DNA from 4 places in the Microbacterium sp. CFBP9034 genome. Region 2 is predicted to be linked to each of the others. Evidence: predicted binding sites of a transcription regulator. Region 2 holds the regulator's gene; each other region holds the start of a gene.
What was found. Region 2 encodes HrcA, which represses chaperone genes, less so after heat shock. Its sites were predicted from a motif close to TTNGCACTCGNNNNNNNCGAGTGCNAA; they were not measured.
Positions count from the first base shown of each region.

Region 1 (5,890 bases), on a different contig from region 2:
CGACGCTGCGTTCTGCAGCGCGGAGCGGGTGACCTTCACCGGGTCGTTGATGCCGGCGGCCAGCATGTCGACGTACTCGCCCGTGGCGGCGTTGAGGCCCTGGCCCGCGGGAAGCTCCGCGACCTTGTTGGCGACGACGCCCGGCTCGAGGCCGGCGTTGAGGGCGATCTGCTTGAGCGGAGCCTCGATGGCGACACGCACGATGTTCGCGCCGGTCGCCTCGTCGCCCGTGAGCTCGAGCGTCTCGAAGGCCTTCTTGCCGGCCTGGATGAGCGCGACGCCACCACCGGGGACGATGCCCTCCTCGACGGCCGCCTTCGCGTTGCGCACGGCGTCCTCGATGCGGTGCTTGCGCTCCTTGAGCTCGACCTCGGTCGCCGCGCCCGCCTTGATGACGGCCACGCCGCCCGCGAGCTTGGCGAGGCGCTCCTGGAGCTTCTCGCGGTCGTAGTCGCTGTCGGTGTTCTCGATCTCACGACGGATCTGGGTCACGCGACCCTCGAGCTGCGCGGGGTCACCGGCACCCTCGATGATCGTGGTCTCGTCCTTCGTGATGATGACCTTGCGCGCACGGCCGAGCAGGTCGAGGGTGGCGTTCTCGAGCTTGAGACCGACCTCCTCGGTGATGACCTGGCCGCCGGTGAGGATCGCGATGTCCTGCAGCTGCGCCTTGCGACGGTCGCCGAAGCCGGGAGCCTTGACGGCAACCGACTTGAAGATGCCGCGGATCTTGTTGAGCACCAGGGTCGCCAGCGCTTCGCCCTCGACGTCCTCGGCGATGATCAGGAGTTCCTTGCCGTCCTGGATCACCTTGTCGACGATCGGCAGAAGGTCCTTGATGTTCGAGATCTTCTGGTTCGCGATGAGGATGTACGGGTCCTCGAAGACCGCCTCCTGGCGCTCCGGGTCCGTGACGAAGTAGGGGTTGATGTAACCCTTGTCGAAGCGCATGCCCTCGGTGAGCTCGAGCTCGGTGCCGAAGGTCTGCGACTCCTCGACGGTGACGACGCCCTCCTTGCCGACCTTGTCGATCGCCTCGGCGATCAGCGCGCCGATCTCGGGGTCGCCCGCGGAGATGGATGCCGTCGCGGCGATCTCCTCCTTGGTCTCGACCTCCTTGGCGTCGGCCAGCAGCTGGGTCGTGATGGCCGCGACGGCCTTCTCGATGCCCTTCTTGAGCGAGATGGGGTCGGCGCCGGCCGCGACGTTGCGCAGGCCCTCGCGCACGAGCGCCTGAGCGAGCACGACCGAGGTGGTCGTGCCGTCTCCGGCGACGTCGTCGGTCTTCTTGGCGACCTCCTTGACGAGCTCCGCGCCGATCTTCTCGTACGGGTCGTCGAGTTCGATCTCCTTGGCGATGGAGACGCCGTCGTTCGTGATCGTGGGGGCGCCCCACTTCTTCTCGAGAACGACGTTGCGACCGCGGGGGCCCAGGGTCACCTTGACGGCGTCGGCGAGGATGTTGAGGCCGCGCTCGAGACCGCGACGGGCCTCCTCATCGAAAGCGATGATCTTTGCCATTTTGTGTTTCGTCCTCCCAGGACGGGGCTTATGGATTAGCACTCGACAAACCGGAGTGCTAATCCATTCTGGCACTCCCCCCTACCGAGTGCAAGCCGCCGCCGAGGGATCGCAACACGCAGAAACGGGATGCCGCAGCATCCCGTTCCCGATCGTGCGCCGGTATCGCGCGGTCAGACGACGCGCACGGCCTCCGCCTGGGGGCCCTTCTGCCCGGTTCCGACGGTGAACTCGACGGTCTGGCCCTCCTCGAGGACGCGGAAGCCCGACATGTCGATGTTGGAGTAGTGGACGAAGACGTCCTGTCCCTCCGCCGTGATGAAGCCGAAGCCCTTCTCGGCGTTGAACCATTTGACGGTGCCCTGAGTCATGCGCATCTCCTGTTGCTGGTACGACAGGCCTCATCGTATGCATGGCGCGACACCGCCCGGAGCCCACTCGGGGACTTGTTGACACGGCGGCATACAAGTGTTTACCGGCGCGAAACACTCGCGCCCGCGGAGGGTCAGGGCGTAGGTGTGGCGGGTGCCCCGGCCGCCGTCCGGTCGAGGCCGATCACGACGGTGAGCTGCTTGGTCGCGGGGTCGGCCGGCTGGTAGACGTCGCTGCGCTCGATGTTCGCACCGCCGATCAACTGGGCCAGTCCCGCGGCGGCCGCCTCGTCCTCGGGGGCGAGGTAGTACACGGTCGTCTCCGGGAAGTCGTCAGCGCTCGCCTCACCGGCCGTGACGTCGGTGTCGGCCCATCCGGCGCCGACCACGACCTCCTTCATCTGCGTCGCGAGCCCCTGTTCCGGCGTCGCGTTGAGGATCACGACCTCGAAGGTGGGGTCGGTCACCGGCGTCACCTCGGCCGCCGCGGTCGGCGTCGGCGTGGGCGTCGGGAACAGCTCGATGCGCCCAGAAGTCAGGAGCGTGCCGAAGATCCCCACCGCGACGAGCACGATGGTCGCGAGCGCCGCCCACAGCAGCACGACCCAGCCGCGCATCCGGGGGTTCTCCGCCCGGTGGGCGCCGACCCGGTCCGCCTCCGAGAGGTCGTCGAACCGATCCCGGGGGAAGGACGTTTTCGGCACTTGACGATGCTACCGGGCCCGGCGCTGTGAGCCTGCGCGGAGCATCAGCGGGCCTCACCGGCGGCGCGACCCACCCTGGCCTCTGCCCGTGCGTCGCGGAGCCGGCGCAGCCGCTTGACGAGCATCGGGTCGTGAGCCTGGGCCTCCGGCGTGTCGATCAGCCGTCCGAGCAGCTGGTAGTAGCGGGCGGGCGACATCCCCAGCTCCGCGCGGATCGCCTCCTCCTTCGCACCGGCGTGACGGCGCCATTCGCCCTCGAAGGAGAGCAGAGCACGGTCGCGGTCGGAGAGGGGCACGGCCCCACGCTAGCCGGGCGGGGGCGAAGGACCGGCGCGCCACTCCACGGAAGCACCGAGCGGATCGACGGCGGCGAGCGGAACGCCGTCGCGACCGAGGACGAAGCCGCCCCAGGTGGCCTCGTCGACCGGGGGGCGCCAGGCGCGGTGCAGTCCGGGCGGGTCGATCGAGATCCAGACGGCGTCCAGCTCGCGCAGCGCACCGAGCAGCCGCTCCCGTCCCTCCCGAGGGATGTGCGGCAGCACGCCCGGGGTGGTGACGACGAGGGTGGCGTCGCGGGGCGCGCGGGCGGCCGCGGAGTGCACCACCGCGGGGTCGGAGGCGTCGCCGGCGATCAGGAGCGGCGGATCGGCGGCGACGATGTCGAGCGCCGCGTCGATGCGCGCGGCGCGCCCCGCTTCGCCCGGCCACACCAGCGCGGTCAGGAATCGGCGGTCGTTCGGATCGGCGGCGTCGAGGGGGGCGAGGTCGATCCCTGCGCGCCACACGATCTCCGGCATCCGCAGCGGCGGGTCGCCGACGAGGTCGCACTCCAGGACGACGCGGGACTCGCCGTCCGCCGGGTCGAGGTCGCGACCCCCGCCGAAGCGGTACGAATAGCGGTCGGGGTACAGGCAGAGCCCGGCGCTCGCTCCGAGCTCGAGGAGCGCGATCGGTCCGGCGACCGTGCTCAGCGCGGGCAGCAGGGCCGCGCACCGCTGCGGCTCGTTGGTCTGGAGGCTGCGACGGGATGCCTCGGCCACGACCTCGTCGGCGTGCGCGAGGAGCCAGGCCGACCACACCGCGAAGGGCGCCTCGGGGGCGCCGAGCAGGCGAGTCACCGCGAACACCAGCGGCGGCTGCCGACGGGTTTCGGGGATCCGGGCCAGGATGCCGGCGACCGCGACCGATCCGGCCACCCCCGACGCCCAGTCCGCGTACAGCGCGGAGCGTCCGGGCGCCTCGTCGCGGGCGAACCGGTCGTACCGTTCGGCGACGGCGGCGGCGGCATCCGTGATCACCGCCCCATTCTCGCGGTCAACGTCCAGCCCGTGCGGACCGCCGAGCGGCCGACTGGGGTTGAATGGAGGGGACCCACAGGAGAGCACGGAGGAGTCATGACCTACGCCGTTGACAAGAGCGACGAGCAGTGGCGGGCGGAGCTCAGCCCGGAGCAGTACGCCGTGCTGCGCCAGGCGGGCACCGAGCGCGCCTGGACGGGCGAGCTGCTCGACGAGAGCCGAGCCGGACTGTACACGTGTGCCGCGTGCGGCGCGGAGCTGTTCAAGAGCGGGACGAAGTTCGACTCGCACTGCGGCTGGCCGAGCTTCTACGAGTCGATCGAGCCGGAGGCGGTCGAGCTCATCGAGGACACCAGCCACGGGATGTCGCGCACCGAGGTGCGCTGCGCCAACTGCGGATCGCACCTCGGACACGTCTTCCCCGACGGCTTCGGCACACCGACCGGCGACCGGTACTGCATGAACTCGCTGTCGCTGGACTTCACGCCCGAAGCCACCGCATGACGGTCCCCACCGCTCCCCCGCACGCCGCCGGCGACGCGTCGCACGGAGCCTCCGCGCACGCGGGCACGGCCCTGGAGGCGGTGCGCAGCCGCCGGTCGTGGTCGAAGGTCACCGACGAGGCGCCGACGCACGCCGAACTGCTGACCCTGGTCTCCGCGGCCGGACGCGTCGCCGATCACTCCTCCCTGCGGCCGTGGCGGCTGATCGAGCTGCGCGGCACCGACCGCGAGCGACTCGGCCGCGCGATCGGCAAGGCCGAAGGCGACAAGGGCTCGTCGTCCAAGCCCCTGCGCGCACCGCTGCTCATCGCCGTCGTCGCCAGCTACCGCAAGAGCGACAAGGTGCCGCGCTGGGAGCAGGAGGCCGTCGCCTCCGGCGTCGCACACGTGCTGAGCCTGCTGCTGGACGAGGCCGGCTGGGGCGTCATCTGGCGCACCGGCCACTACACGCGCTCGAAGCCCGTCGCCAAGGCGCACGGACTCGAGAAGAACGAAGAGCTCCTCGGCTGGCTGTACGTCGGCGGCAAGCCGCCCCGCTCACGTCTCGGACGACGCAAGGGCGTCGAAGCGCGCAAGCACCTCTCGCGGATGCCGCGGCCCACGAAGGACTGACCCTCCGGCTGGGCGACCCGCTCAGCGGGCGCGGCGCCGCCACGGCACGGCGGCGACCACCACGGACAGCAGGGCGACGGTGACCATCGCGAGCTCCTGCACCACGCCGGGGCTCGCCGGTGCCGGCCACAGCGCGTCGAGCACGACCGACATGAGGAGCTGGCCCACGACGGCTCCGAGGCCGAGCAGGAGCACCCCGGTGTACTGCACGATCGCGGCCGACATGACGATGTAGACCACGCCGAGCGCCCCGCCCACGTAGAGCCACGGCTCGGTCGGGAAGGGCTCGGGGCCGCCGACCACCGCGATGTGCACCAGTGCCGCGAGGACGAGCAGCAGGGTGCCGCCGGTGAAGTTGACGAGCGTCGCCGTGAGCGGCGTTCCCACCCGCTGGCGCAGCCGGCCGTTGGTGGCCTGCTGCCAGGCGATCGCGATTCCGCACAGGAACGGCAGCGCGAGCATCCACACCGGCACGCCGGCGAGCCCGTCCCCGACGAGCGCGAGCCCCACGGCCACGAGCGCCAACGCGCCACCCAGCAGCCGCGGCACGGTCACCGCGACGACCCCGGCCGGCCCGAACCCGATGCGATCGAGCACGAGCCCGTTCACGGTCTGGCCGGCGACGATCCCGACGGTGAACAGCGAGACGCCGATGATGCCGACGGCGAGGCCCTGGGTCGCGACGGTCAGGGCGCCCGCGGCGCCGCCCGCCAGCATCCACCAGGGGATGCCCCGCGTGCGCACGCCCGAGACGAGCTTCGCGAAGCCCGCACGGCCGGAGGGAAGCACGGCCGACAGCACGACGACGATCACCAGGCCCGAACCGAAGGACACGACTGCGGCGACGAAGCCGTCGTCGAGGCGGATGCCGAGCTGCCCGT
Region 1 covers NZ_JAXCWC010000002.1:843,528-849,417, reverse strand. Annotated here, with positions in the region: gene groL (chaperonin GroEL) at 1-1,521, opposite strand, end outside; gene SOM19_RS15260 (cold-shock protein) at 1,695-1,892, opposite strand; gene SOM19_RS15255 (LytR C-terminal domain-containing protein) at 2,027-2,596, opposite strand; gene SOM19_RS15250 (DUF3263 domain-containing protein) at 2,641-2,892, opposite strand; gene SOM19_RS15245 (DUF2332 domain-containing protein) at 2,902-3,894, opposite strand; gene msrB (peptide-methionine (R)-S-oxide reductase MsrB) at 3,991-4,398, shown strand; gene SOM19_RS15235 (nitroreductase family protein) at 4,479-5,009, shown strand; gene SOM19_RS15230 (DMT family transporter) at 5,031-5,890, opposite strand, start outside.
Region 1: a site for HrcA is predicted at 1,557-1,583, ahead of groL (chaperonin GroEL). Genes of this name have one in related genera too.

Region 2 (5,890 bases):
TCGGGCATGGAGACCTCCAGCGTGGCGAGCAGGTCGTCGCCGTCGCGGCTGAACACCTCGTTGGGTGTGACGGTCACCTCGATGTAGAGATCGCCGTTCGGGCCGCCGGCAGGGCCGACCTCGCCGGAGCCCGGCAGCTGCAGGCGCAGTCCGGTCTCGACGCCGGCCGGGATGTCGAGCGAGACCGTGCGGCGGGCGCGCACGCGGCCCTGGCCCTGGCACGTCGCGCACGGGTACGGGATCGTGGTGCCGTAGCCCTGGCAGACGTTGCAGGGCTGATTGGTGAGCACGTTCCCGAGGAGGCTGCGCACCTGGCGCTGAATGTGCCCCGCACCCTGGCAGATGTCGCACGTGACCGGACTCGTGCCCGGCTGGCAGCACGAGCCCTGGCAGGTCTCGCACAGCACCGCGGTGTCGACCTCGATGTCGCGGTGGACGCCGAACACGACGTCGCCCAACTCCAGCGTGACGCGCACGAGGGCGTCCTGACCGCGCTCGCGACGTGACCTCGGCCGCCCGCCGCGGCCTCCGCCGCCGGCTGCGCCGAAGAACGTCTCGAAGATGTCGTTGAACCCGGAGAAGCCGGCCGAGCCGCCGAACGGGCTGCCATCGCCGCCCATGTCGTAGCGCGCACGCTGCTCCTTGTCGCTGAGCACGTCGTACGCGTGGGTCACCAGCTTGAAGCGCTCGGACGCCTCCTCGCCGGGGTTCACATCGGGATGGAGCTCGCGCGCCAGGCGCCGATACGCCTTCTTGATCTCATCGAGCGTCGCCTCGCGCGAGACGCCGAGGACCTCGTAGTGGTCAGCCACATTCGCCTTCCTGCCCGCAGTCAGCCGCGGGGATCGTGGGTGTGCGCGTCCGCGTCAGCGGCTGCTCTCGTCTTCTTCGAGCATCCGCGTGAGGTAGCGCGCGACGGCTCGTACCGCCGCGAGGTTGGAGGGGTAGTCCATGCGGGTGGGGCCCATGACGCCGACACGGGCGCGTGATCCGGTCGCGTCGTAGTCGCTGGCGACGACGGATGCCTCGGCCAGGCCGAAGGGCTCGTTCTCGCGCCCGATGCTCGCGGCGAGGCCGTTCTCGTCGGCGACCATCTCGCCCATGAGCCGGAGGATCGTGACCTGCTCCTCGATCGCCTCGAGCAGAGGGTAGATGCTCCCCCGGAAGTCCGCCTCGCGCCGGGCGAGGGTCGCGCTGCCGGCCATCACGAGCCGGTCCTGGCGGAACTCGTCGAGCTCTTCCGCGACGACCCGGACGATCGCCGCCGTCGCCGCCTCGTGCGGCGCGGTCATCGCCGCGGCGCTCTCGAGCCGATCCGCGATGCGCTGCAGGCCGTCGCGCACCGAGCGCCCGACCAGCAGCGTCCCGAGCTCGGCGCGGATCCGGCCGAGGTCCGCGTCGTCGAAGTCGTCGCGCACGAACGCCATGCGCTGCGACACCCGGCCGGTGTCGGTGACCACGATGACCAGCATCCGGCCGCCGCCCAGCTGCACGAGCTCGACATGCGACACGTTCGCCCGGGCGAAGGACGGATACTGCACGATCGCGACCTGGCCCGTCAGCTGCGTCAGGGCGCGCACGGTGCGGGCGAGCACGTCGTCGAGGTCGCCGGGATCGCCGAGGAACGACGAGATCGCCGTGCGCTGAGCGGAGCTGAGGGGCCGCACATCGGCGAGATGGTCGACGAAGACCCGATACCCCTTGTCGGTGGGAACCCGGCCGGAGGACGTATGCGGAGCCGCGATCAGGTCTTCATCCTCGAGGAGGGCCATGTCGTTGCGGATGGTCGCCGCAGACACGCCGAACGCATGGCGCTCGACGATCGCCTTGCTGCCGACGGGCTCGCGCGTGTCGACGTAGTCCTCGACGATGGCGCGCAGCACCTGGAGTCCGCGTTCGCTGACCATCCCGCCTCCTCACGCCGCTCTCTGGCACTCGCATGACTGGAGTGCCAATTCTACCGGATGCCCCGGCCTCTGGCGGGGAGCGGAACGCGCCGATCCGGGGGCGATGCCCTCAGTCCGTGAGCGCGCGCACCACGGCGTCGGCGAGCAGCCGGCCCCGGCGGGTGAGGACCACTCGGCCGTGGAGCGCAGACGGCCCGTCCACGAGCCCGTCGGCGATCAGTGCGGCGACCGCATGCCGGCCTTCGCCGAGCAGCTCCGACACCGGCAGCCCCTCGCGGATGCGGGTGCGCAGGAGGACGTTCTCGAGCCCGCGCGCCGTGGCGTCGGGCACCTCGCGCCCTGCGGCGGGCGACTCTCCCGCGGCGAGGCGCTGCGCGTACGCCGCCGGATGCTTCACGTTCCAGAACCGCACACCGCCGACATGGCTGTGCGCACCGGGACCGAAGCCCCACCAGTCCGTGCCCTGCCAGTAGGCGAGGTTGTGCCGAGACCGCTGGGCGTCGTTGCGCGCCCAATTCGACACCTCGTACCACTCGAATCCGGCGGCGGAGAGGAGATCGTCGACGAGCTCGTACATGTCGGCCTGGAGATCGTCGTCCGGCGCCGGCACCTCCCCGCGACGGATCTGCCGCGCCAGCTTGGTGCCGTCCTCCACGATGAGGGCGTAGGCGGAGATGTGATCGGGAGCGAGCTCGATCGCGGTCTCGACCGAAGCCCGCCATTCCGAGAGCGACTCCCCCGGCGCGCCGTAGATGAGGTCGAGGCTGACATCGAGGCCGGCCGCCCGCGCCGCCGCCACTGCCGTGCGCACGTTCGCGGGGTCGTGCGTGCGATCGAGCGCGGCCAGCACGTGCGGAACCGCCGACTGCATGCCGATGGACACGCGGGTGACCCCGGATGCCGCGAGCTCGGCGACGACCGCGTCGTTGACGGTGTCGGGATTGGCCTCGACCGTCACCTCGGCGCCGTCGGCGATGCCGAACGCCTGGCGCACGCCGTCCAGCATCCGCCCGAGGTCTCCGGGCGGGAGGAGGGTCGGCGTTCCGCCGCCGAAGAACACGGTCGATGCCGGGCGCAGCGCCCCAGTGCGCGCGAGGACCTCGCGCCCGAGCGCCACTTCGCGCAGCAGCGTGTCGGCGTACTGATCCTGGCGGGCCCCCCGCAGCTCATCGGAGGTGTACGTGTTGAAGTCGCAGTAGCCGCAGCGGACGCGGCAGAACGGCACGTGCAGGTACACCCCGAAGGCGGTCCCGGGGTCGATGGTCGTCCCGGGCGGGAACGAGCCGTCGGGCGGGACCGGATCGCCGAGAGGAAGCGCGGCGCCCATCAGACGCTCACGCGGGGGTCGTGTACAGCGGGGAGATCGCCCGCAGGTAACGGGTGAAGAGCTCGCGCCGACGGCGACGGATGAGTCCGGGAAGCGCCCTGTAGAGCATGCCGGCCGGCGCGTCGAACGCGCGGACGGTGAACCACACCTCGTCGTTGTCGTACCAGTCGATCATGAACGACTCCTCGCCGCTCACGACCGAATCGCCGACGGTGCCCAGGGCGAAGCCCACGCGTCGCGGCTCCTCGATCGCGAAGATCACGCGGAGCTCGGCATCCGCGCTCAATCCTTTGACTCGGCCGTCGACGCGGATGGTCGTACCGCCGCCGACGTACGGCGTGCCGTCCGCGTCGTAGCGCAGGTCGGACTCCGACCGGCTCGGCGCGATCGGGTGGCCGTCGACGTCGAAGCTCACCCCGGAGTACATCGGGCCGGAGGCGGGCCGCACGTCCTTGAGGGTGAGCCCGGCCCCGCGCTGCGCGGTCCACGACAGCAGGGCCTCGCTCGCCGCCTGGAAGCGCGCCTCGCCGCTGCCGATGCGCCATGATTCCTCGGCCGGGATGCTCCGCTCCGGCGGGAAGTGCATGAGATCCGCCGCCTGCGTCGCCCCCACGGCGGCGTAGTCGACGGTGTCGTCCCGGAAGTTCCCTCGACGCATGACGAAAGCCTACTTCGCGGTCTTTCCCTCGGTGTCGCCCGAGAGTGCGGCGATGAACGCCTCCTGGGGCACCTCGACGCGTCCGACCATCTTCATGCGCTTCTTGCCCTCTTTCTGCTTCTCGAGCAGCTTGCGCTTGCGCGAGATGTCGCCGCCGTAGCACTTGGCGAGAACGTCCTTGCGCATCGCGCGGATCGACTCGCGCGCGATGATGCGGGCGCCGATCGCCGCCTGGATGGGCACCTCGAACTGCTGGCGCGGGATGAGCTTCTTCAGGCGCTCGGTCATCAGCACGCCGTAGGCGTACGCCTTGTCGCGGTGCACGATGGCGCTGAACGCGTCGACCGGCTCACCCTGGAGGAGGATGTCGACCTTCACCAGGTCGGCCTCCTGGTCGCCGCTCGGCTCGTAGTCGAGTGACGCGTAGCCGGCGGTCTTGGACTTCAGGTGGTCGAAGAAATCGAACACGATCTCGCCGAGCGGCATCGTGTAGCGGATCTCGACCCGGTCCTCGCCCAGGTACTCCATGCCGAGCAGCGTGCCGCGCCGCGACTGGCAGAGCTCCATGATCGTGCCGACGTAGTCCTTCGGGGCGAGGATCGCCGCCTTGACCATCGGCTCGGTGACGCTGGCGATCTTGGTGCCGGACGGGAACTCGCTCGGGTTCGTGACCGTGAAGGACTTCTTGTCGTCCGTGATGACCTCGTACGTGACCGAGGGGGCCGTCGAGATGAGGTCGAGTCCGAACTCGCGCTCGAGGCGCTCCGTGATGATCTCGAGGTGGAGGAGACCCAGGAAGCCGCATCGGAACCCGAAGCCGAGGGCGACCGAGGTCTCCGGCTCGTAGTTGAGCGACGCGTCCGAGAGCTTGAGCTTGTCGAGCGCCTCGCGCAGCACGGGATAGTCGCTGCCGTCGATCGGGTAGAGGCCGGAGAAGACCATGGGCTTCGGATCGGTGTACCCGGGCAGCGCCTGCTTCGAGGGCTTCGCGGCGCTGGTGACGGTGTCGCCGACCTTCGACTGGCGCACGTCCTTCACCCCGGTGATGAGGTAGCCGACCTCTCCGACGCCCAGGCCCTTGGTCGGACTCGGCTCGGGTGAGGAGACGCCGATCTCGAGGAGCTCGTGCACGGCGCGCGTCGACATCATCTGGATGCGCTCGCGCGGGCTTAGCGTGCCGTCGATCATCCGCACGTAGGTGATGACGCCGCGATACGAGTCGTACACCGAGTCGAAGATCATCGCCCGGGTGGGGGCATCCGGGTCGCCCTTCGGCGCGGGGATCTGCTGCACCACGTGGTCGAGCAGCTCCTCCACGCCCATGCCGGTCTTGCCGCTGACCCGCAGGACGTCCTCCGGCTTGCCGCCGATCAGGCTCGCGAGCTCCTTGGCGTACTTCTCGGGGTCGGCGGCCGGCAGATCGATCTTGTTGAGCACCGGAATGATCTGCAGATCGTTCTCGAGGGCGAGGTAGAGGTTTGCGAGGGTCTGCGCCTCGATGCCCTGGGCCGCGTCCACGAGCAGGATCGCGCCCTCGCAGGCGGCCAGCGACCGGCTGACCTCGTAGGTGAAGTCGACGTGACCGGGCGTGTCGATCATGTTGAGCGCGTGGGTCACGCCGTCGACCTGCCACGGCATGCGCACGGCCTGGCTCTTGATCGTGATCCCGCGCTCGCGCTCGATGTCCATGCGGTCGAGGTACTGCGCGCGCATGTCGCGGTCGGAGACGACTCCCGTGATCTGCAGCATCCGATCGGCCAGCGTCGACTTGCCGTGGTCGATGTGGGCGATGATGCAGAAGTTGCGGATCAGCTCGGGAGGGGTCGCGGACGGCTCGAGAGGCTTCAGGGCGCGCGGTGACATATCCCGTCGATTCTACGGGTGAGGGGAGCCTCCACCCTGCGCGGTGGCTGTGTCAGGCCGGAGCGGGCAGTCGGCGGAGCCCTTCGAGCAGTGATTCCCGGTCGCTCGCGACGCACACGCGGATCCATCCCTCGC
Region 2 covers NZ_JAXCWC010000001.1:1,994,670-2,000,559, reverse strand. Annotated here, with positions in the region: gene dnaJ (molecular chaperone DnaJ) at 1-812, opposite strand, end outside; gene hrcA (heat-inducible transcriptional repressor HrcA) at 867-1,907, opposite strand; gene hemW (radical SAM family heme chaperone HemW) at 2,017-3,234, opposite strand; gene SOM19_RS09145 (DUF1990 domain-containing protein) at 3,242-3,892, opposite strand; gene lepA (translation elongation factor 4) at 3,902-5,755, opposite strand; gene SOM19_RS09135 (pyridoxal phosphate-dependent aminotransferase) at 5,808-5,890, opposite strand, start outside.

Region 3 (5,890 bases), on a different contig from region 2:
CGTCGAGACGCGCGTCCCCGTCGCGGAGCTGCGGGTCGGCGAGGAGTTCGTGGTGCGGCCGGGCGAGAAGATCGCCACCGACGGGCTGGTGGTGTCGGGCACCTCGGCGGTGGACGCCTCGATGGTCACGGGCGAGTCGGTGCCCGTCGAGGTCGGTCAGGGTGACGGCGTCATCGGCGCCACGGTCAACGCCGGCGGCCGCCTCGTGGTCCGAGCGACCCGCGTGGGCGACGACACCCAGCTCGCCCAGATGGCGCGGCTGGTCGAAGAGGCCCAGTCGGGCAAGGCCGACGTGCAGCGCCTGGCCGACCGCATCTCCGGCATCTTCGTGCCGATCGTGCTCGTCATCGCGGTCGCCACACTGGTGACCTGGCTCGCCCTCGGCTTCGACCCGGCCATGGCGTTCACCGCAGCGGTCGCCGTCCTGATCATCGCCTGCCCGTGCGCCCTCGGACTCGCCACGCCCACCGCGCTCCTCGTCGGCACGGGGCGCGGCGCACAGCTCGGCATCCTCATCAAGGGTCCCGAGGTGCTGGAATCCACCCGCACCGTCGACACGATCGTGCTCGACAAGACCGGGACCGTCACCACGGGACGCATGGCGCTGGTCGACGCGATCACCGCCACGGGAACGTCGCGCGACGAGCTGCTCCGTCTCGCCGGCGCTCTCGAGCACGCTTCGGAGCACCCGATCGCCCGAGCGATCTCGCAGGCCGCGGTGGCCGAGACCGGCGACCTGCCCGTCGTCGAGTCGTTCCAGAACGTCCCCGGCAAGGGCGTGTCGGGGGTCGTCGACGGCCACGCCGTGATCGCCGGACGCGCCTCGCTCCTCGCCGACTGGGCGCTCCAGCTCCCCGCCGAGCTCGCCGTCGCGCAGGAGGCGGCCGAAGCGGCCGGACGCACGGCCGTGCTCGTCGCGTGGGACGGTGAGGCGCGTGGAGTGCTCGTCGTCGCCGATCAGGTCAAGCCGACCAGCGCCGAGGCCGTGACCCAGCTGCGCGCCCTCGGGCTGAAGACGGTGCTGCTGACGGGCGACAACACCGCGGTCGCACGCACCGTGGCACGCGAGGTCGGCATCGACCGCGTGATCGCCGAGGTCCTCCCCCAGGACAAGGTCGCCGTGATCAAGGACCTGCAGTCCGAGGGCCGCGTGGTCGCCATGGTCGGCGACGGCGTGAACGACGCCGCCGCCCTCGCGCAGGCCGATCTGGGGCTGGCGATGGGGACGGGAACGGATGCCGCGATCGAGGCATCCGACATCACCCTGGTGCGCGGCGACCTGCGCAGCGCCGCCGACGCCATCCGCCTGTCGCGGTCGACGCTCGGCACGATCAAGGTGAACCTGTTCTGGGCCTTCGCGTACAACGTCGCGGCGATCCCGCTGGCCGCCCTCGGCCTGCTCAATCCGATGATCGCAGGCGCGGCCATGGCGCTGTCCAGCGTCTTCGTCGTCGGCAACAGCCTGCGACTCCGGTCGTTCCGCAGCCGGGCGGGCGCGTCATCCGTCCCTGCCTCGGCGTCCGCACCCCGCGAGGCACTGGCCGCTCCGGCCGCCCCCGTGCACCACGAGCACCACTGACAGTGAGGACGATGGCATGACCGACACCCTGATCGACGCCGACCACAGCCACCACGGCTACATCACCGACAAGGACAAGTACCTCAACCGCCTCAAGCGGATCGAGGGCCAGGCCCGCGGCATCCACAAGATGGTCGAGGACGAGAAGTACTGCATCGACATCCTCACCCAGATCAGTGCCCTCACCAGTGCGCTCGAGGCGGTCGCGGTGGGCCTGCTCGACGACCACCTGCGTCACTGCGTCGTGGACGCGGCTCGGCTCGGCGGACCCGAGGCCGACGCGAAGATCACCGAGGCCACGCAGGCCATCGCCCGCCTGGTGCGCTGATCGTCAGGACGCCGCAGCGCTTGTGGCGTCGCGAGCGTCGGAGATTCGCGTCGACGTCGGAGGATTCCCCGCAGATCCTCCGACGTCCGCGTCATTCTCCGACGGGACGGGGGATCGAACGCCTCATCCGGTGACGGTCAGGACGCCGCCGCCACGTGCGCGCGGCGCGCGTGCACCAGCGAGTCGACGGTGAGGATGATCAGCGCCACCCAGACGAGCCCGAACCCGATCCAGCGCTCGAGGGGCATCGCCTCGCCGAGCAGCCAGACGCCGATGACGAACTGCAGGATCGGCGCCACGAACTGCAGCAGTCCGATGAGGGTGAGCGAGGCGCGGCGGGCGCCGGCGGCGAAGAACAGCAGCGGGACGGCGGTGACCGCGCCGACGAGGCTGATGAGCACGAGATGCCAGGGGCCGGACACCCCCATCGTGAGGCCCGTGGTCGCGTTCACGACGACGAGCAGCACGCCGGCGACCGGGACGAGCCACAGCGACTCGAGCGTGAGGCCGCTCACGGCGTCGACCACCGGCCCGACGCGCTTCTTGACGAGACCGTAGAGGCTGAACGTCGCCGCGAGCGTGAGCGCGATCCAGGGGAACGACCCGTACCCGACGATGATCACCAGCACCGCGAGGGCGGCGATGCCGATCGCGACCCACTGGGTCGGACGCAGCCGCTCCCGCAGCACGAGCACGGCGAGCAGCACCGTCGCGATGGGGTTGATGAAGTAGCCGAGGCTCGTCTCGACCACGTGCCCGGTGAGGGCGCCCAGCATGAAGACCTGCCAGTTGATGTAGATGAGGCCCCCCGCGAGCACGGTGAGCCACACCACCTTCGGCCGCTGGAAGATCGCCGCGAGGCGCGACCACGAGCGCGTGACAGTCAGGAGGAACGCGCAGAAGACGAGCGACAGCAGAATGCGCCAGGCGACGAGCTCGAACGGACCGGTGGGAGCGAGCGCCAGGAAGTACAGCGGCAGGAAGCCCCACAGCAGGTAGGCCGAGAACGCGTAGACCCCGCCGAGCGTCTGCTGGCGCGAGAGATCGGCTTCGCCGCCCGCCCGAGCGGATGCCGGAGGCAGCGCGATCCCGGCGGTCGATGTCGCCGCGGCGCCGAGGTCGGAGAGACCGGCGGAGGCCGGAGGGGAGGCAGGGGACACGTCGCGGCTCACCTTTCCAGCCTAGGAGAGGCAGCGGTCCTCACGGTCGAGGCAGCCTTCCGCGGCCATCGCCGGACTGCCGACCATGGCGTGATCTCTGCCACCGGACGCGAAGAGAGGGCCGGATGACGAAGCATCCGACCCTCTCTTCGCGGATTACGCGAAATCAGCGAACGACGACTGCGAGGACGTCGCGAGCCGACAGCACGAGGAACTCGTCTGCGCCGAACTTGACCTCGGTCCCGCCGTACTTGCTGTACAGCACGCGGTCGCCCACGGCGACGTCGAGCGGGACACGGTTGCCGTTGTCGTCGATGCGGCCGGGGCCGACGGCGACGACTTCACCCTCCTGGGGCTTCTCCTTGGCGGTGTCGGGGATGACGAGGCCACTCGCGGTGGTCTGCTCGGCCTCGACCTGCTTGATGACGATGCGGTCCTCGAGCGGCTTGATGGAAACCGACACGGTTTACCTCTTCTTTCTTGAGACTGAAGACTCGTTAGCACCCGCACACTGAGAGTGCTAACTCAAGTCTAGAGAAGCGCTGGCACTCATGCAACGTGAGTGCCAGCCACGTGACGCTCCGCGGCACGGCCGTAGGCTGGGCCGGTGGAGATGGCCGAGCTGACAGCACTGCTGACCCCCGAAGGGCTGCGTCTGCTGGACGCGCTCCCCGCGATGGAGTCGGCGGGCGACGTCGCCCGTACCGTCACGCGGCTGCGCAAGGACGGCCACGCGCCCGACCTCGTCGCGGCGGTCGTCACCCAGGCCAGACTGCGAGCCCGTGCGGTCACGAAGTTCGGCCCCTTCGCCGAACGGATGCTGTTCACCCGCGCCGGACTGGAGCAGGCCACCCGCCTGTCCATCGCGGGCCGCCACGCCGCCCGGTTCCGCGACGCCGGGCTCGCGCGGGTCGCCGATCTGGGCTGCGGGATCGGCGGCGACGCCCTCGGACTCGCGGGTCTGGGCCTCCAGGTCGCCGCGGTCGACGCCGACGAGCTCACGGCGGCGATCGCCGCGTACAACCTCGCGCCGTTCGGCGACGCGGTGACGGTGCGCCACGGCACGGCGGAGGACGCCGACCTGAGCGAGGTGGACGCGGTCTGGCTCGACCCCGCACGCCGCACGGCCGGGCACTCCGAGACCACACGGACGCGGCCGGAGGACTGGTCTCCGTCGCTCGACTGGGCGTTCTCTCTGGCGGAACGCCTGCCGACCGGGATCAAGCTCGGCCCGGGCCTCGACCGCGATCTCATCCCCGGAGACGTGGAGGCGCAATGGGTCAGCGCAGACGGCTCGACCGTCGAGCTCGTGCTGTGGTCGAGATCGCTGGCCCGCGACGGGGTGCGGCGGGCGGCACTCGTCATCCGGGGCGACGCGGCGCACGAACTGACTGCGCCGGCGGATGCCGAGGACGAGCCGGTGCGTGAGCTCGGGGCCTTCCTGCACGAGCCCGACGGCGCCGTCATCCGCGCACGGCTGATCGGTGAGGTGGCTCGGTCGCTCCAGGCGGGCATGCTCGACGAGCACATCGCGTACCTGACCTCGGACGCCGCCCTCACCAGCCCGTTCGTCTCGTCGTTCCGCGTGCAGGAGTCGATGCCGGCGAAGGTGCCGACCATCAACGCGGCACTGCGTGCGCGGGGGATAGGACGCCTGGAGATCAAGAAGCGCGGAGTCGACGTCGACCCGGCGCAGTTCCGACGCAAGCTCGTGCTCGGCGGGACCGAGGAGGCGACGCTGATCCTGACGCGCCTCGGCACGCGGCGGATCGCGATCCTGGCGGAACGCGTCAGCCGCTGACGGTGATCCGGCCCGCGGCGTAGAGGAGCCAGCCGGCGCTGTACAGCAGCGAGACCGCCCCCACGACGAGCGCCCAGACCGCGACGGCGCGGCTCTCGAGAGGGCGTCGCAGCGCGAGGATGGCCGAGACCACGCCCACGAGGCCGATGGGGAAGCCCCAGCCCACGAAGAGCGACACGGCGAGACCGGCGATGGAGAAGGCCAGCGCCCACCCCGCCAGACCGCGGTAGGGCTCCGCCGGCGCGGGCATGAGCCACTGCGCGGTCGGGGTGGGCGCCTCGTCCTCCGTGCCCGGCTCGGCGGGCGCGGACTGCGAGGTCACGGGGACCGGCGCCGTCGGAAGGCGGAGGAAGCCTCCGCGGTGCGCCCCCGGAAGAGGCGAGGGCTCGTCGGCGAGCGCGACATCGGGCGACGGCGGTTCGACGGCCGGCGACGGCGGCCCAGACGGGCGCGGATCGGGCAGCGGCGGCTGCGGCATCCGCTCGTCCTCGCTCATCCGGCCTCCTCGGCGACCTGGATCTCGGTCACGGGGAGAGTCGAGTCGGCGCCGAACGCGAGGGTCGACGGCGGGCGGCCCGACATGACGAGCTCGGAAGCCAGGGCGGCGATCATGGCGCCGTTGTCGGTGCAGAGGGACAGCGGGGGGATGCGCACCGTGACGCCCTCCGCCGCGGCCCGCTCGAGCGCCACCTCGCGCAGCCGACGGTTCGCGATGACACCGCCGCCGAGCAGCAGGCGCGGCACGCCGTGCTCGCGGCAGGCGGCGAGGGCCTTGGTGACGAGCACGTCGATCACGGCCTCGCGGAAGCTCGCGGCGACGTCGGCGACGGGCACGGGCTCGCCGGCCGCCTCGCGCTGCTCGACCCATCGGGCGACGGCGGTCTTGAGCCCCGAGAACGAGAAGTCGTAGCGGTGCGCGGCCATGTCGCTCGCGCGCGACAGCCCGCGCGGGAACGGGATGGCCTTCGGATCCCCCGCGGCCGCGGCACGGTCGATCTCGGGCCCGCCGGGGTAGGGCAGAC
Region 3 covers NZ_JAXCWC010000002.1:390,786-396,675, reverse strand. Annotated here, with positions in the region: gene SOM19_RS13065 (heavy metal translocating P-type ATPase) at 1-1,579, shown strand, start outside; gene SOM19_RS13060 (metal-sensitive transcriptional regulator) at 1,596-1,907, shown strand; gene rarD (EamA family transporter RarD) at 2,045-2,989, opposite strand; gene groES (co-chaperone GroES) at 3,234-3,530, opposite strand; gene SOM19_RS13045 (class I SAM-dependent methyltransferase) at 3,675-4,868, shown strand; gene SOM19_RS13040 (hypothetical protein) at 4,858-5,364, opposite strand; gene tsaD (tRNA (adenosine(37)-N6)-threonylcarbamoyltransferase complex transferase subunit TsaD) at 5,361-5,890, opposite strand, start outside.
Region 3: a site for HrcA is predicted at 3,610-3,636, ahead of groES (co-chaperone GroES). Genes of this name have one in related genera too.

Region 4 (5,890 bases), 870 kb from region 2:
GGACGTCGAGGACAGACTCCCGACGAAGTACCCGACCTTGTACGACATGACTGCTCCTTCTGGTCGAACCGGAAGGCCGAGTCTGCGCCCACGTCCGCGATGCCGCATCCCCCTTGCGCACGACGGCGACGGGTGATGCGGCACCGGGCGTGCGGGTCAGATGAAGTCGTAGTCGTTGCGCGGCAGGTCGATCGTCGGCGGGTTGCGCTCCCAGTCGGCGAGCTGCTCGGCGTCGCGCTCGATGACCTCGAACCGGACGGCCACTCGCGGGGTGATGAGCACGCTCACCCTCGAGCGACCGACCGTGTCGAACTGCACGAACCCTGCTCCGTCGCGGGCCGCGGCGAGGATCTGATCCTGGAGCGATCCGACATCCTGGCCGGGCTCGAGGATGAACATCTGGCCGTCGACGCGTACGCGGTCGATCTTCATGTCACCTCATCACCGGCGACTTCGCCTGCTCCGCCTGAACCCGAGGGTACGCCCGCCCGAGGCCGGACGGGATGCGACCCAGGGGAACTTCCCGGTGCGACGAGGGTCAGTTCCGGGCTCGTGGGCGCACCGCCCACAGCACGATTCGCGTCGCGATGACCGCCGTGACCACCCAGGGACCGACGACCAGCAGCGGGTCGAGCCAGGAGTGCTTGAGGTCGACGCGCCCGCGTCCGATCCGGGAGGCCCAGGGCCGTCGCCCGCGCTCGCCCAGCACGCCGCTCTGCGTGATCGGGTCGTCGGGGCGCGCCGTGGCGAACGATCGCAGGTGCGCCGTGATGGCATCGACCCGGTCGCCGGCGACGAGGATGAGCCAGTGGGCCGTCTGTCCCTCGCTGTACCTCTCGTAGGCGAATCGGCGGATCGCGCCGGAGACGCCCTGCAGCGGCTGGGCGGTCCCGAAGACCGGGGTCAGGCGGAGGTGCTCCACCGACCGCTCGCGCGAGCCCGCCTCGACCTGCTGCTCGGGGACATCCCAATGGGCTCCGGTGACGATGCCGGGCTGTTCCCGGGGAAAGGCCGGTCGATCAGCCGGGTCGGCGTCGGCGCCCCAGCCCGGGATGCGGGCGCGCAGCGCGTCGGCGTCCGGCACGGGGCCGGGCTTGTCAGACGTGTAGGGCATGGATTCCTCCTCTGATCGTTCGGCGCCCGTCAGGCCGCCGGGGTCACGACCGTCTTGATGCAGTCATCGAGCTTCGACGAGAACATGTGGTATCCCTCGGCGATCTCGTCGAGAGGGATGCGGTGGGTGATGAGGTCGCTCGGCGTGATGAAGCCGTCCCGGATGTGCTGCCACAGACGCGGCCACTGACGCTTCACCGGGGCCTGATTCGTGCGGATGGTGACGCCCTTGTTGACGGCATCACCCCACTTGACGGCACTGAACAAGGGGCCGTACGCCCCCATGACGGACACCACTCCGCCTTTGCGGACGGCGTCGATCGCCCAGTTCAGCGCGACCGGAGAGCCGCCCTGCAGCTTGAGCTTGGCCGAGGTGATGTGCTGGATCACATGGCCGTCGGCTTCTGCGCCCACGGCATCGATGACGGCATCCGCTCCCAGACCGTCGGTCATGAGCTTCAGCTGCCGGACGATGTCGTCGACCTGGCCGAAGTCGACCGTCTCGGCGAAGGCGAAGGTCCGGGCCTTCTCGAGCCGATAGTCCAGGTAGTCCACGACGATCACGCGGCCGGCGCCCATGAGCCAGCACGATCGTGCCGCCGCCAGCCCGACCGGCCCGGCACCGAAGACCACCACGGTGTCGCCCGTGGAGATGTCGGCCAGCTGGGCGCCGAAGTAGCCGGTGGAGAATGCGTCGGTGAGCAGCAGCGCATTCTCGTCGGAGATCCCGTCGGGGATGACGGACGGTCCGACATCGGCGAACGGCACGCGCACGAGCTCCGCCTGTCCGCCGTCGTAGCCGCCCGCGGAGTGCGAGTACCCGTAGATGCCGCCCACCGCCGTGGCGTTGGCGTTGACGTTGTGGCAGTTGGAGAACAGCCCGCGCGAGCAGAAGAAGCACGAGCCGCAGAAGATGTTGAAGGGGACCATCACCCGGTCGCCGACCTTGACGTTCTCCACGGAGGAGCCCACCTCTTGGATGGTGCCGATGAACTCGTGGCCGAACGTGTGGCCGATCCTCGTGTCGGGCATCATCCCGTGGTACAGATGCAGGTCCGAGCCGCAGATCGCCGCCAGCTCCACCCGGACGATCGCGTCGTTCGGATGCTCGATCTTGGGATCGGGCTTCTCCTCGACGCGGATCTTGTACGGACCTCGGTAGACCATTGCCTTCATGTGGCACCTCCTTGGAGGCGCCAGCATCACCCCGACCGGCGCGAAGATCAGGGGGCTTGCGCGATCGCCACGGTCATGCATCGCCGACACCGCAGAGGACGTCTGCCCAGACGGGCCGCTCGACACGGCGAAGCGGGTGGTCGACGGCCGTCGACCACCCGCTCGCGTTCGCCGATCAGCTGGTGAGAGTCTTCTGGGACTCCACCGGCATGCTCTGCACCTCGATCTTCCGCGGCTTCGCGCGCTCGCTCACCGGCAGGATCACGCTCAGCACGCCGTTGTCGTAGTTCGCCGAGATGCCCGCAGTGTCGACGCCTTCGCCGATGCTGAACTGCCGCAGGTAGCTTCCTGCCGGCCGCTCCTGGGCGAGCCACTTCGCGCCCTGGACCGAGCCGGCGGTGCGCTGCGCGCGGATCGTGAGGAGCTGACCGTCCACGTCGATGTCCACCGACCCCGGGTCAACACCGGGCAGATCCGCGTTCAGCACGTAGCGGTCCGCCTCCCGGTACAGGTCGACGGGCATCACCCGGGGTCCCGGGCGCGTTCCCAGCAGTCCCGACGTGAGGCGGTCGAACTCCGCGAAAGGGTCAAAAGTCATTGCCATGATGATCGATCTCCTTCCTGGTTTGTGGAGTTGAGTCTCAGCGGCTCAACTACGCACAAATTAGCACTCTCCCCATGCGAGTGCCAGCCTCGGAAACTCAAAAAATCCTGAGGATCCGGCGGCAGAAGCACAGCTCAGATCAGGTCCTCGAAGCTCGCGAACTGGTCGATGCTCGGGGGGTGATCCTGCCAGAGCTCGATCTCCTGCGGATCGCGCTCCATGACCTCCAGCCGCACCCCCACGTGCGACGTGATCAGGACCGTGATGATCGCCCGGCCGACCGCGTGGAAGCGCACGAAGCCCGCTCCCGAGCGGGCCGCGTCGAGGATCTCGTCACGCAGGCCGTCGACATCCTGGCCGGGCTCCAGGACGAACTGCTGTCCGTCGACATGCAGCGTGTGAACCTTCATGTCACCCCGATCCCCCAGCCCTCTACCCCGGTGGCAGGACTGGGACCCGCATCTCCATTGTGACGCGATCTCAAAATTTCGCTAGATTACCTAGCGTTTTCTGACGCAAGACAGGGTGCCGCCGGGCCTGATCGCCCGGTGGCACCCCGTCTTCTCCCCGCGTCGTCAGGCGAGCGCTTTGGCCTTCAGGGCATCGAACTCGGCCTGCGTGACCGCGCCGGAGTCCAGCAGCGCCTTGGCCGATGCGATCTGCTCCGCCGCCGAACTGCCCGAAGGCCGGGCGACGGACTGAATGTATTCCGCCTGCGCCGCCTGCATCGCATGGGCCTGCTCGATCTGGCGCTTCTGCATGCCGCCGCCGCGCACGATGAGGTACACCAGGATGCCGAGCCACGGCACGATGATGACGAACAGCACCCACAGAGTCTTGGCGCCGCCTCCCAGATCGCTGCTGCGGAAGATGTCGCCGAAGATCCAGAAGAGGCACATGAACCAGGCGAAGAACAGGAAGAACTCGAAGAGGGCGAGGAGGAACGACCCGTTGTCGTTGAACATTCAGTTTCCTTTCCATCGGTGCGTGCGAGACGGCGTCGTCGCATCGCCGATGAGGCCGCAAGCGTAGCGCTGATGCCCCTGTCGGGGGAACGTCCTCGCTGGGTACGCTCGAACTGAGAGGTCGACCACCGGGACTCGCGGAGGTCGCTGACCGGGAGGATGCCGATGCGGGCACTGATCGCAAGCGGGTCGGATCGCTACGCCGATCCGTGGCATCCTTTCGCCCGCACGAGCGCGCTGGTCGCCGACGTCCTCGAGGAATCGGCCTTCGACGTGGCGATCGAGCATGATGTCGACCTCGCGATGGGCTCGCTCGCGGGCGTCGACCTGCTCGTGGTGAATGCGGGCGATCCGTGGCGCGCGCACGACCAGGAGGATCCTCCGCCGGCCGCGTCTATCGACGGCTTCGCGCACGCGCTGGAGCGGGGCATCGGAGTCCTCGCGCTCCACTGCGCGGTGTCGTCGCTTCGGGACTACCCGGAGTGGGCGCCCGCGATCGGCGCGATGTGGGTGCCGGGCCTGTCGTTCCACCCCGAGCACGGGCCGACGCAGGTCACCGGCATCCACCTCCCGGACGGCACGAGGATCGAGGACTTCACCGTCAGCGACGAACGCTACTGCAGGCTGCAACGGATCGGCCGCAGCACCGTGGTTGCGGAGCACGCCGGCACCGCCGTGGCCGAGCCCACGGCGTGGGTGCGCACCGTCGGGGCTTCCCGAGTCGCCGTCGACGTTCTCGGCCACGACGAGCGGTCATACGAGTCGGCGGGCCATCGACTGCTCATCCGGCAGCTGGCGCGCTGGGCAGTGGACTCCCCGAACTGACGGCGTGGGCGGGCGCCGCCGTCAGGATTCCGCGCGGAGCGGTATGGGCGACGTGGGCGGCCCCTCGGGATCGAACCGCTCCGACAGCGCGTAGCGCAGGAGCACGACGTCTCCGATCGGCTGCGCCTCGAACAGAGTGGCTCGCCGCGTGGCGGTCCAGGGGAAGCGGCCCGGCTCGACGAACCGCGGCGCCCGGGCCTCTCCGACGAAGAACGGTGCGACGACGAGCTGCAGCTCGTCGACGAGGTCGTGCACGAGGAACTGCGTGAGCACGTGCCCCCCGCCCTCGACCATCAGCCGGCCCACATTCCGACCGGCGAGATCATCGAGCACGGCCGCCATGCTCACCCGCTCGCCGAGACCGACGACGGTCGCGAGCCCGTCCAGTCGGCCGCGAATGCGACCTTCGCTCTCGCGAGGACAGTAGACGAGCTTGTCGACATCGCCGGTCTGGAAGAACGCGGATGCCGCGGGCAGGTCGCCGCTGGCCGTCACCGTGACTTTCGACGGCGACGAGCTGCGCCCTGCGGCCAGCCGCTCGCCCCGTCGATCCTCGCTCCGCACGAGCAGACGCGGGTCGTCGCGGCGAAGGGTGGATGCGCCCACCATGACGGCATCGCTGTCGGCGCGCAGCTGGTCGACCCGGTCGAAGTCGGCGGCGTTGGACATCGCGAGCCGCCGCGGCGACTCGCTGTCGAGATACCCGTCGATCGACATGGCGCAGCTGAGGGTGACGTACGGGCGGTTCACGGCACACCCGCCAGGGCATCGCTGACACGGCCGATCGTGTCGTTCCAGGTCGGGAGAGCCGCACCGGCCCGCCGCGCATCGGCAGTCAGTCGGGCGCGGAGCGCGGGGTCGGTGAGCCAGGAGTCCAGCGCCGCGCGCAGGGCGGCGCGCTCCGGGGGCACCAGCAGAGCGGCCTGCACGGGTGCCACCGTCGCGGGGATGCCGCCGACAGCGGTCGCCACGACGGGGATGCCGCGGCTCAGCGCGTCGGCGATGGCCATGCCGTAGCTCTCGACGCGCGAAGGCGCCACCAGGAGGTCGGCGTTGCGGTACTCGGCGTCGAGTTCGTCGCCCGTCAGGACACCGGTCATCGTGATTCGGTCGGCGATCCCCGCGTCGGCGGCGCGCGCCGCGACCTGGTCGGCGAAGACCGGATCGGCGGTCAGCGACCCGGTGATCGTGCAGTGCCACGGCCTTG
Region 4 covers NZ_JAXCWC010000001.1:1,129,202-1,135,091, reverse strand. Annotated here, with positions in the region: gene SOM19_RS05045 (NADPH-dependent FMN reductase) at 1-48, opposite strand, end outside; gene SOM19_RS05040 (hypothetical protein) at 157-432, opposite strand; gene SOM19_RS05035 (hypothetical protein) at 539-1,114, opposite strand; gene SOM19_RS05030 (zinc-dependent alcohol dehydrogenase) at 1,144-2,289, opposite strand; gene SOM19_RS05025 (Hsp20/alpha crystallin family protein) at 2,465-2,893, opposite strand; gene SOM19_RS05020 (hypothetical protein) at 3,028-3,303, opposite strand; gene SOM19_RS05015 (SHOCT domain-containing protein) at 3,469-3,858, opposite strand; gene SOM19_RS05010 (ThuA domain-containing protein) at 4,024-4,683, shown strand; gene SOM19_RS05005 (RibD family protein) at 4,705-5,433, opposite strand; gene SOM19_RS05000 (glycosyltransferase family 4 protein) at 5,430-5,890, opposite strand, start outside.
Region 4: a site for HrcA is predicted at 2,954-2,980, ahead of SOM19_RS05025 (Hsp20/alpha crystallin family protein). Genes of this name have one in related genera too.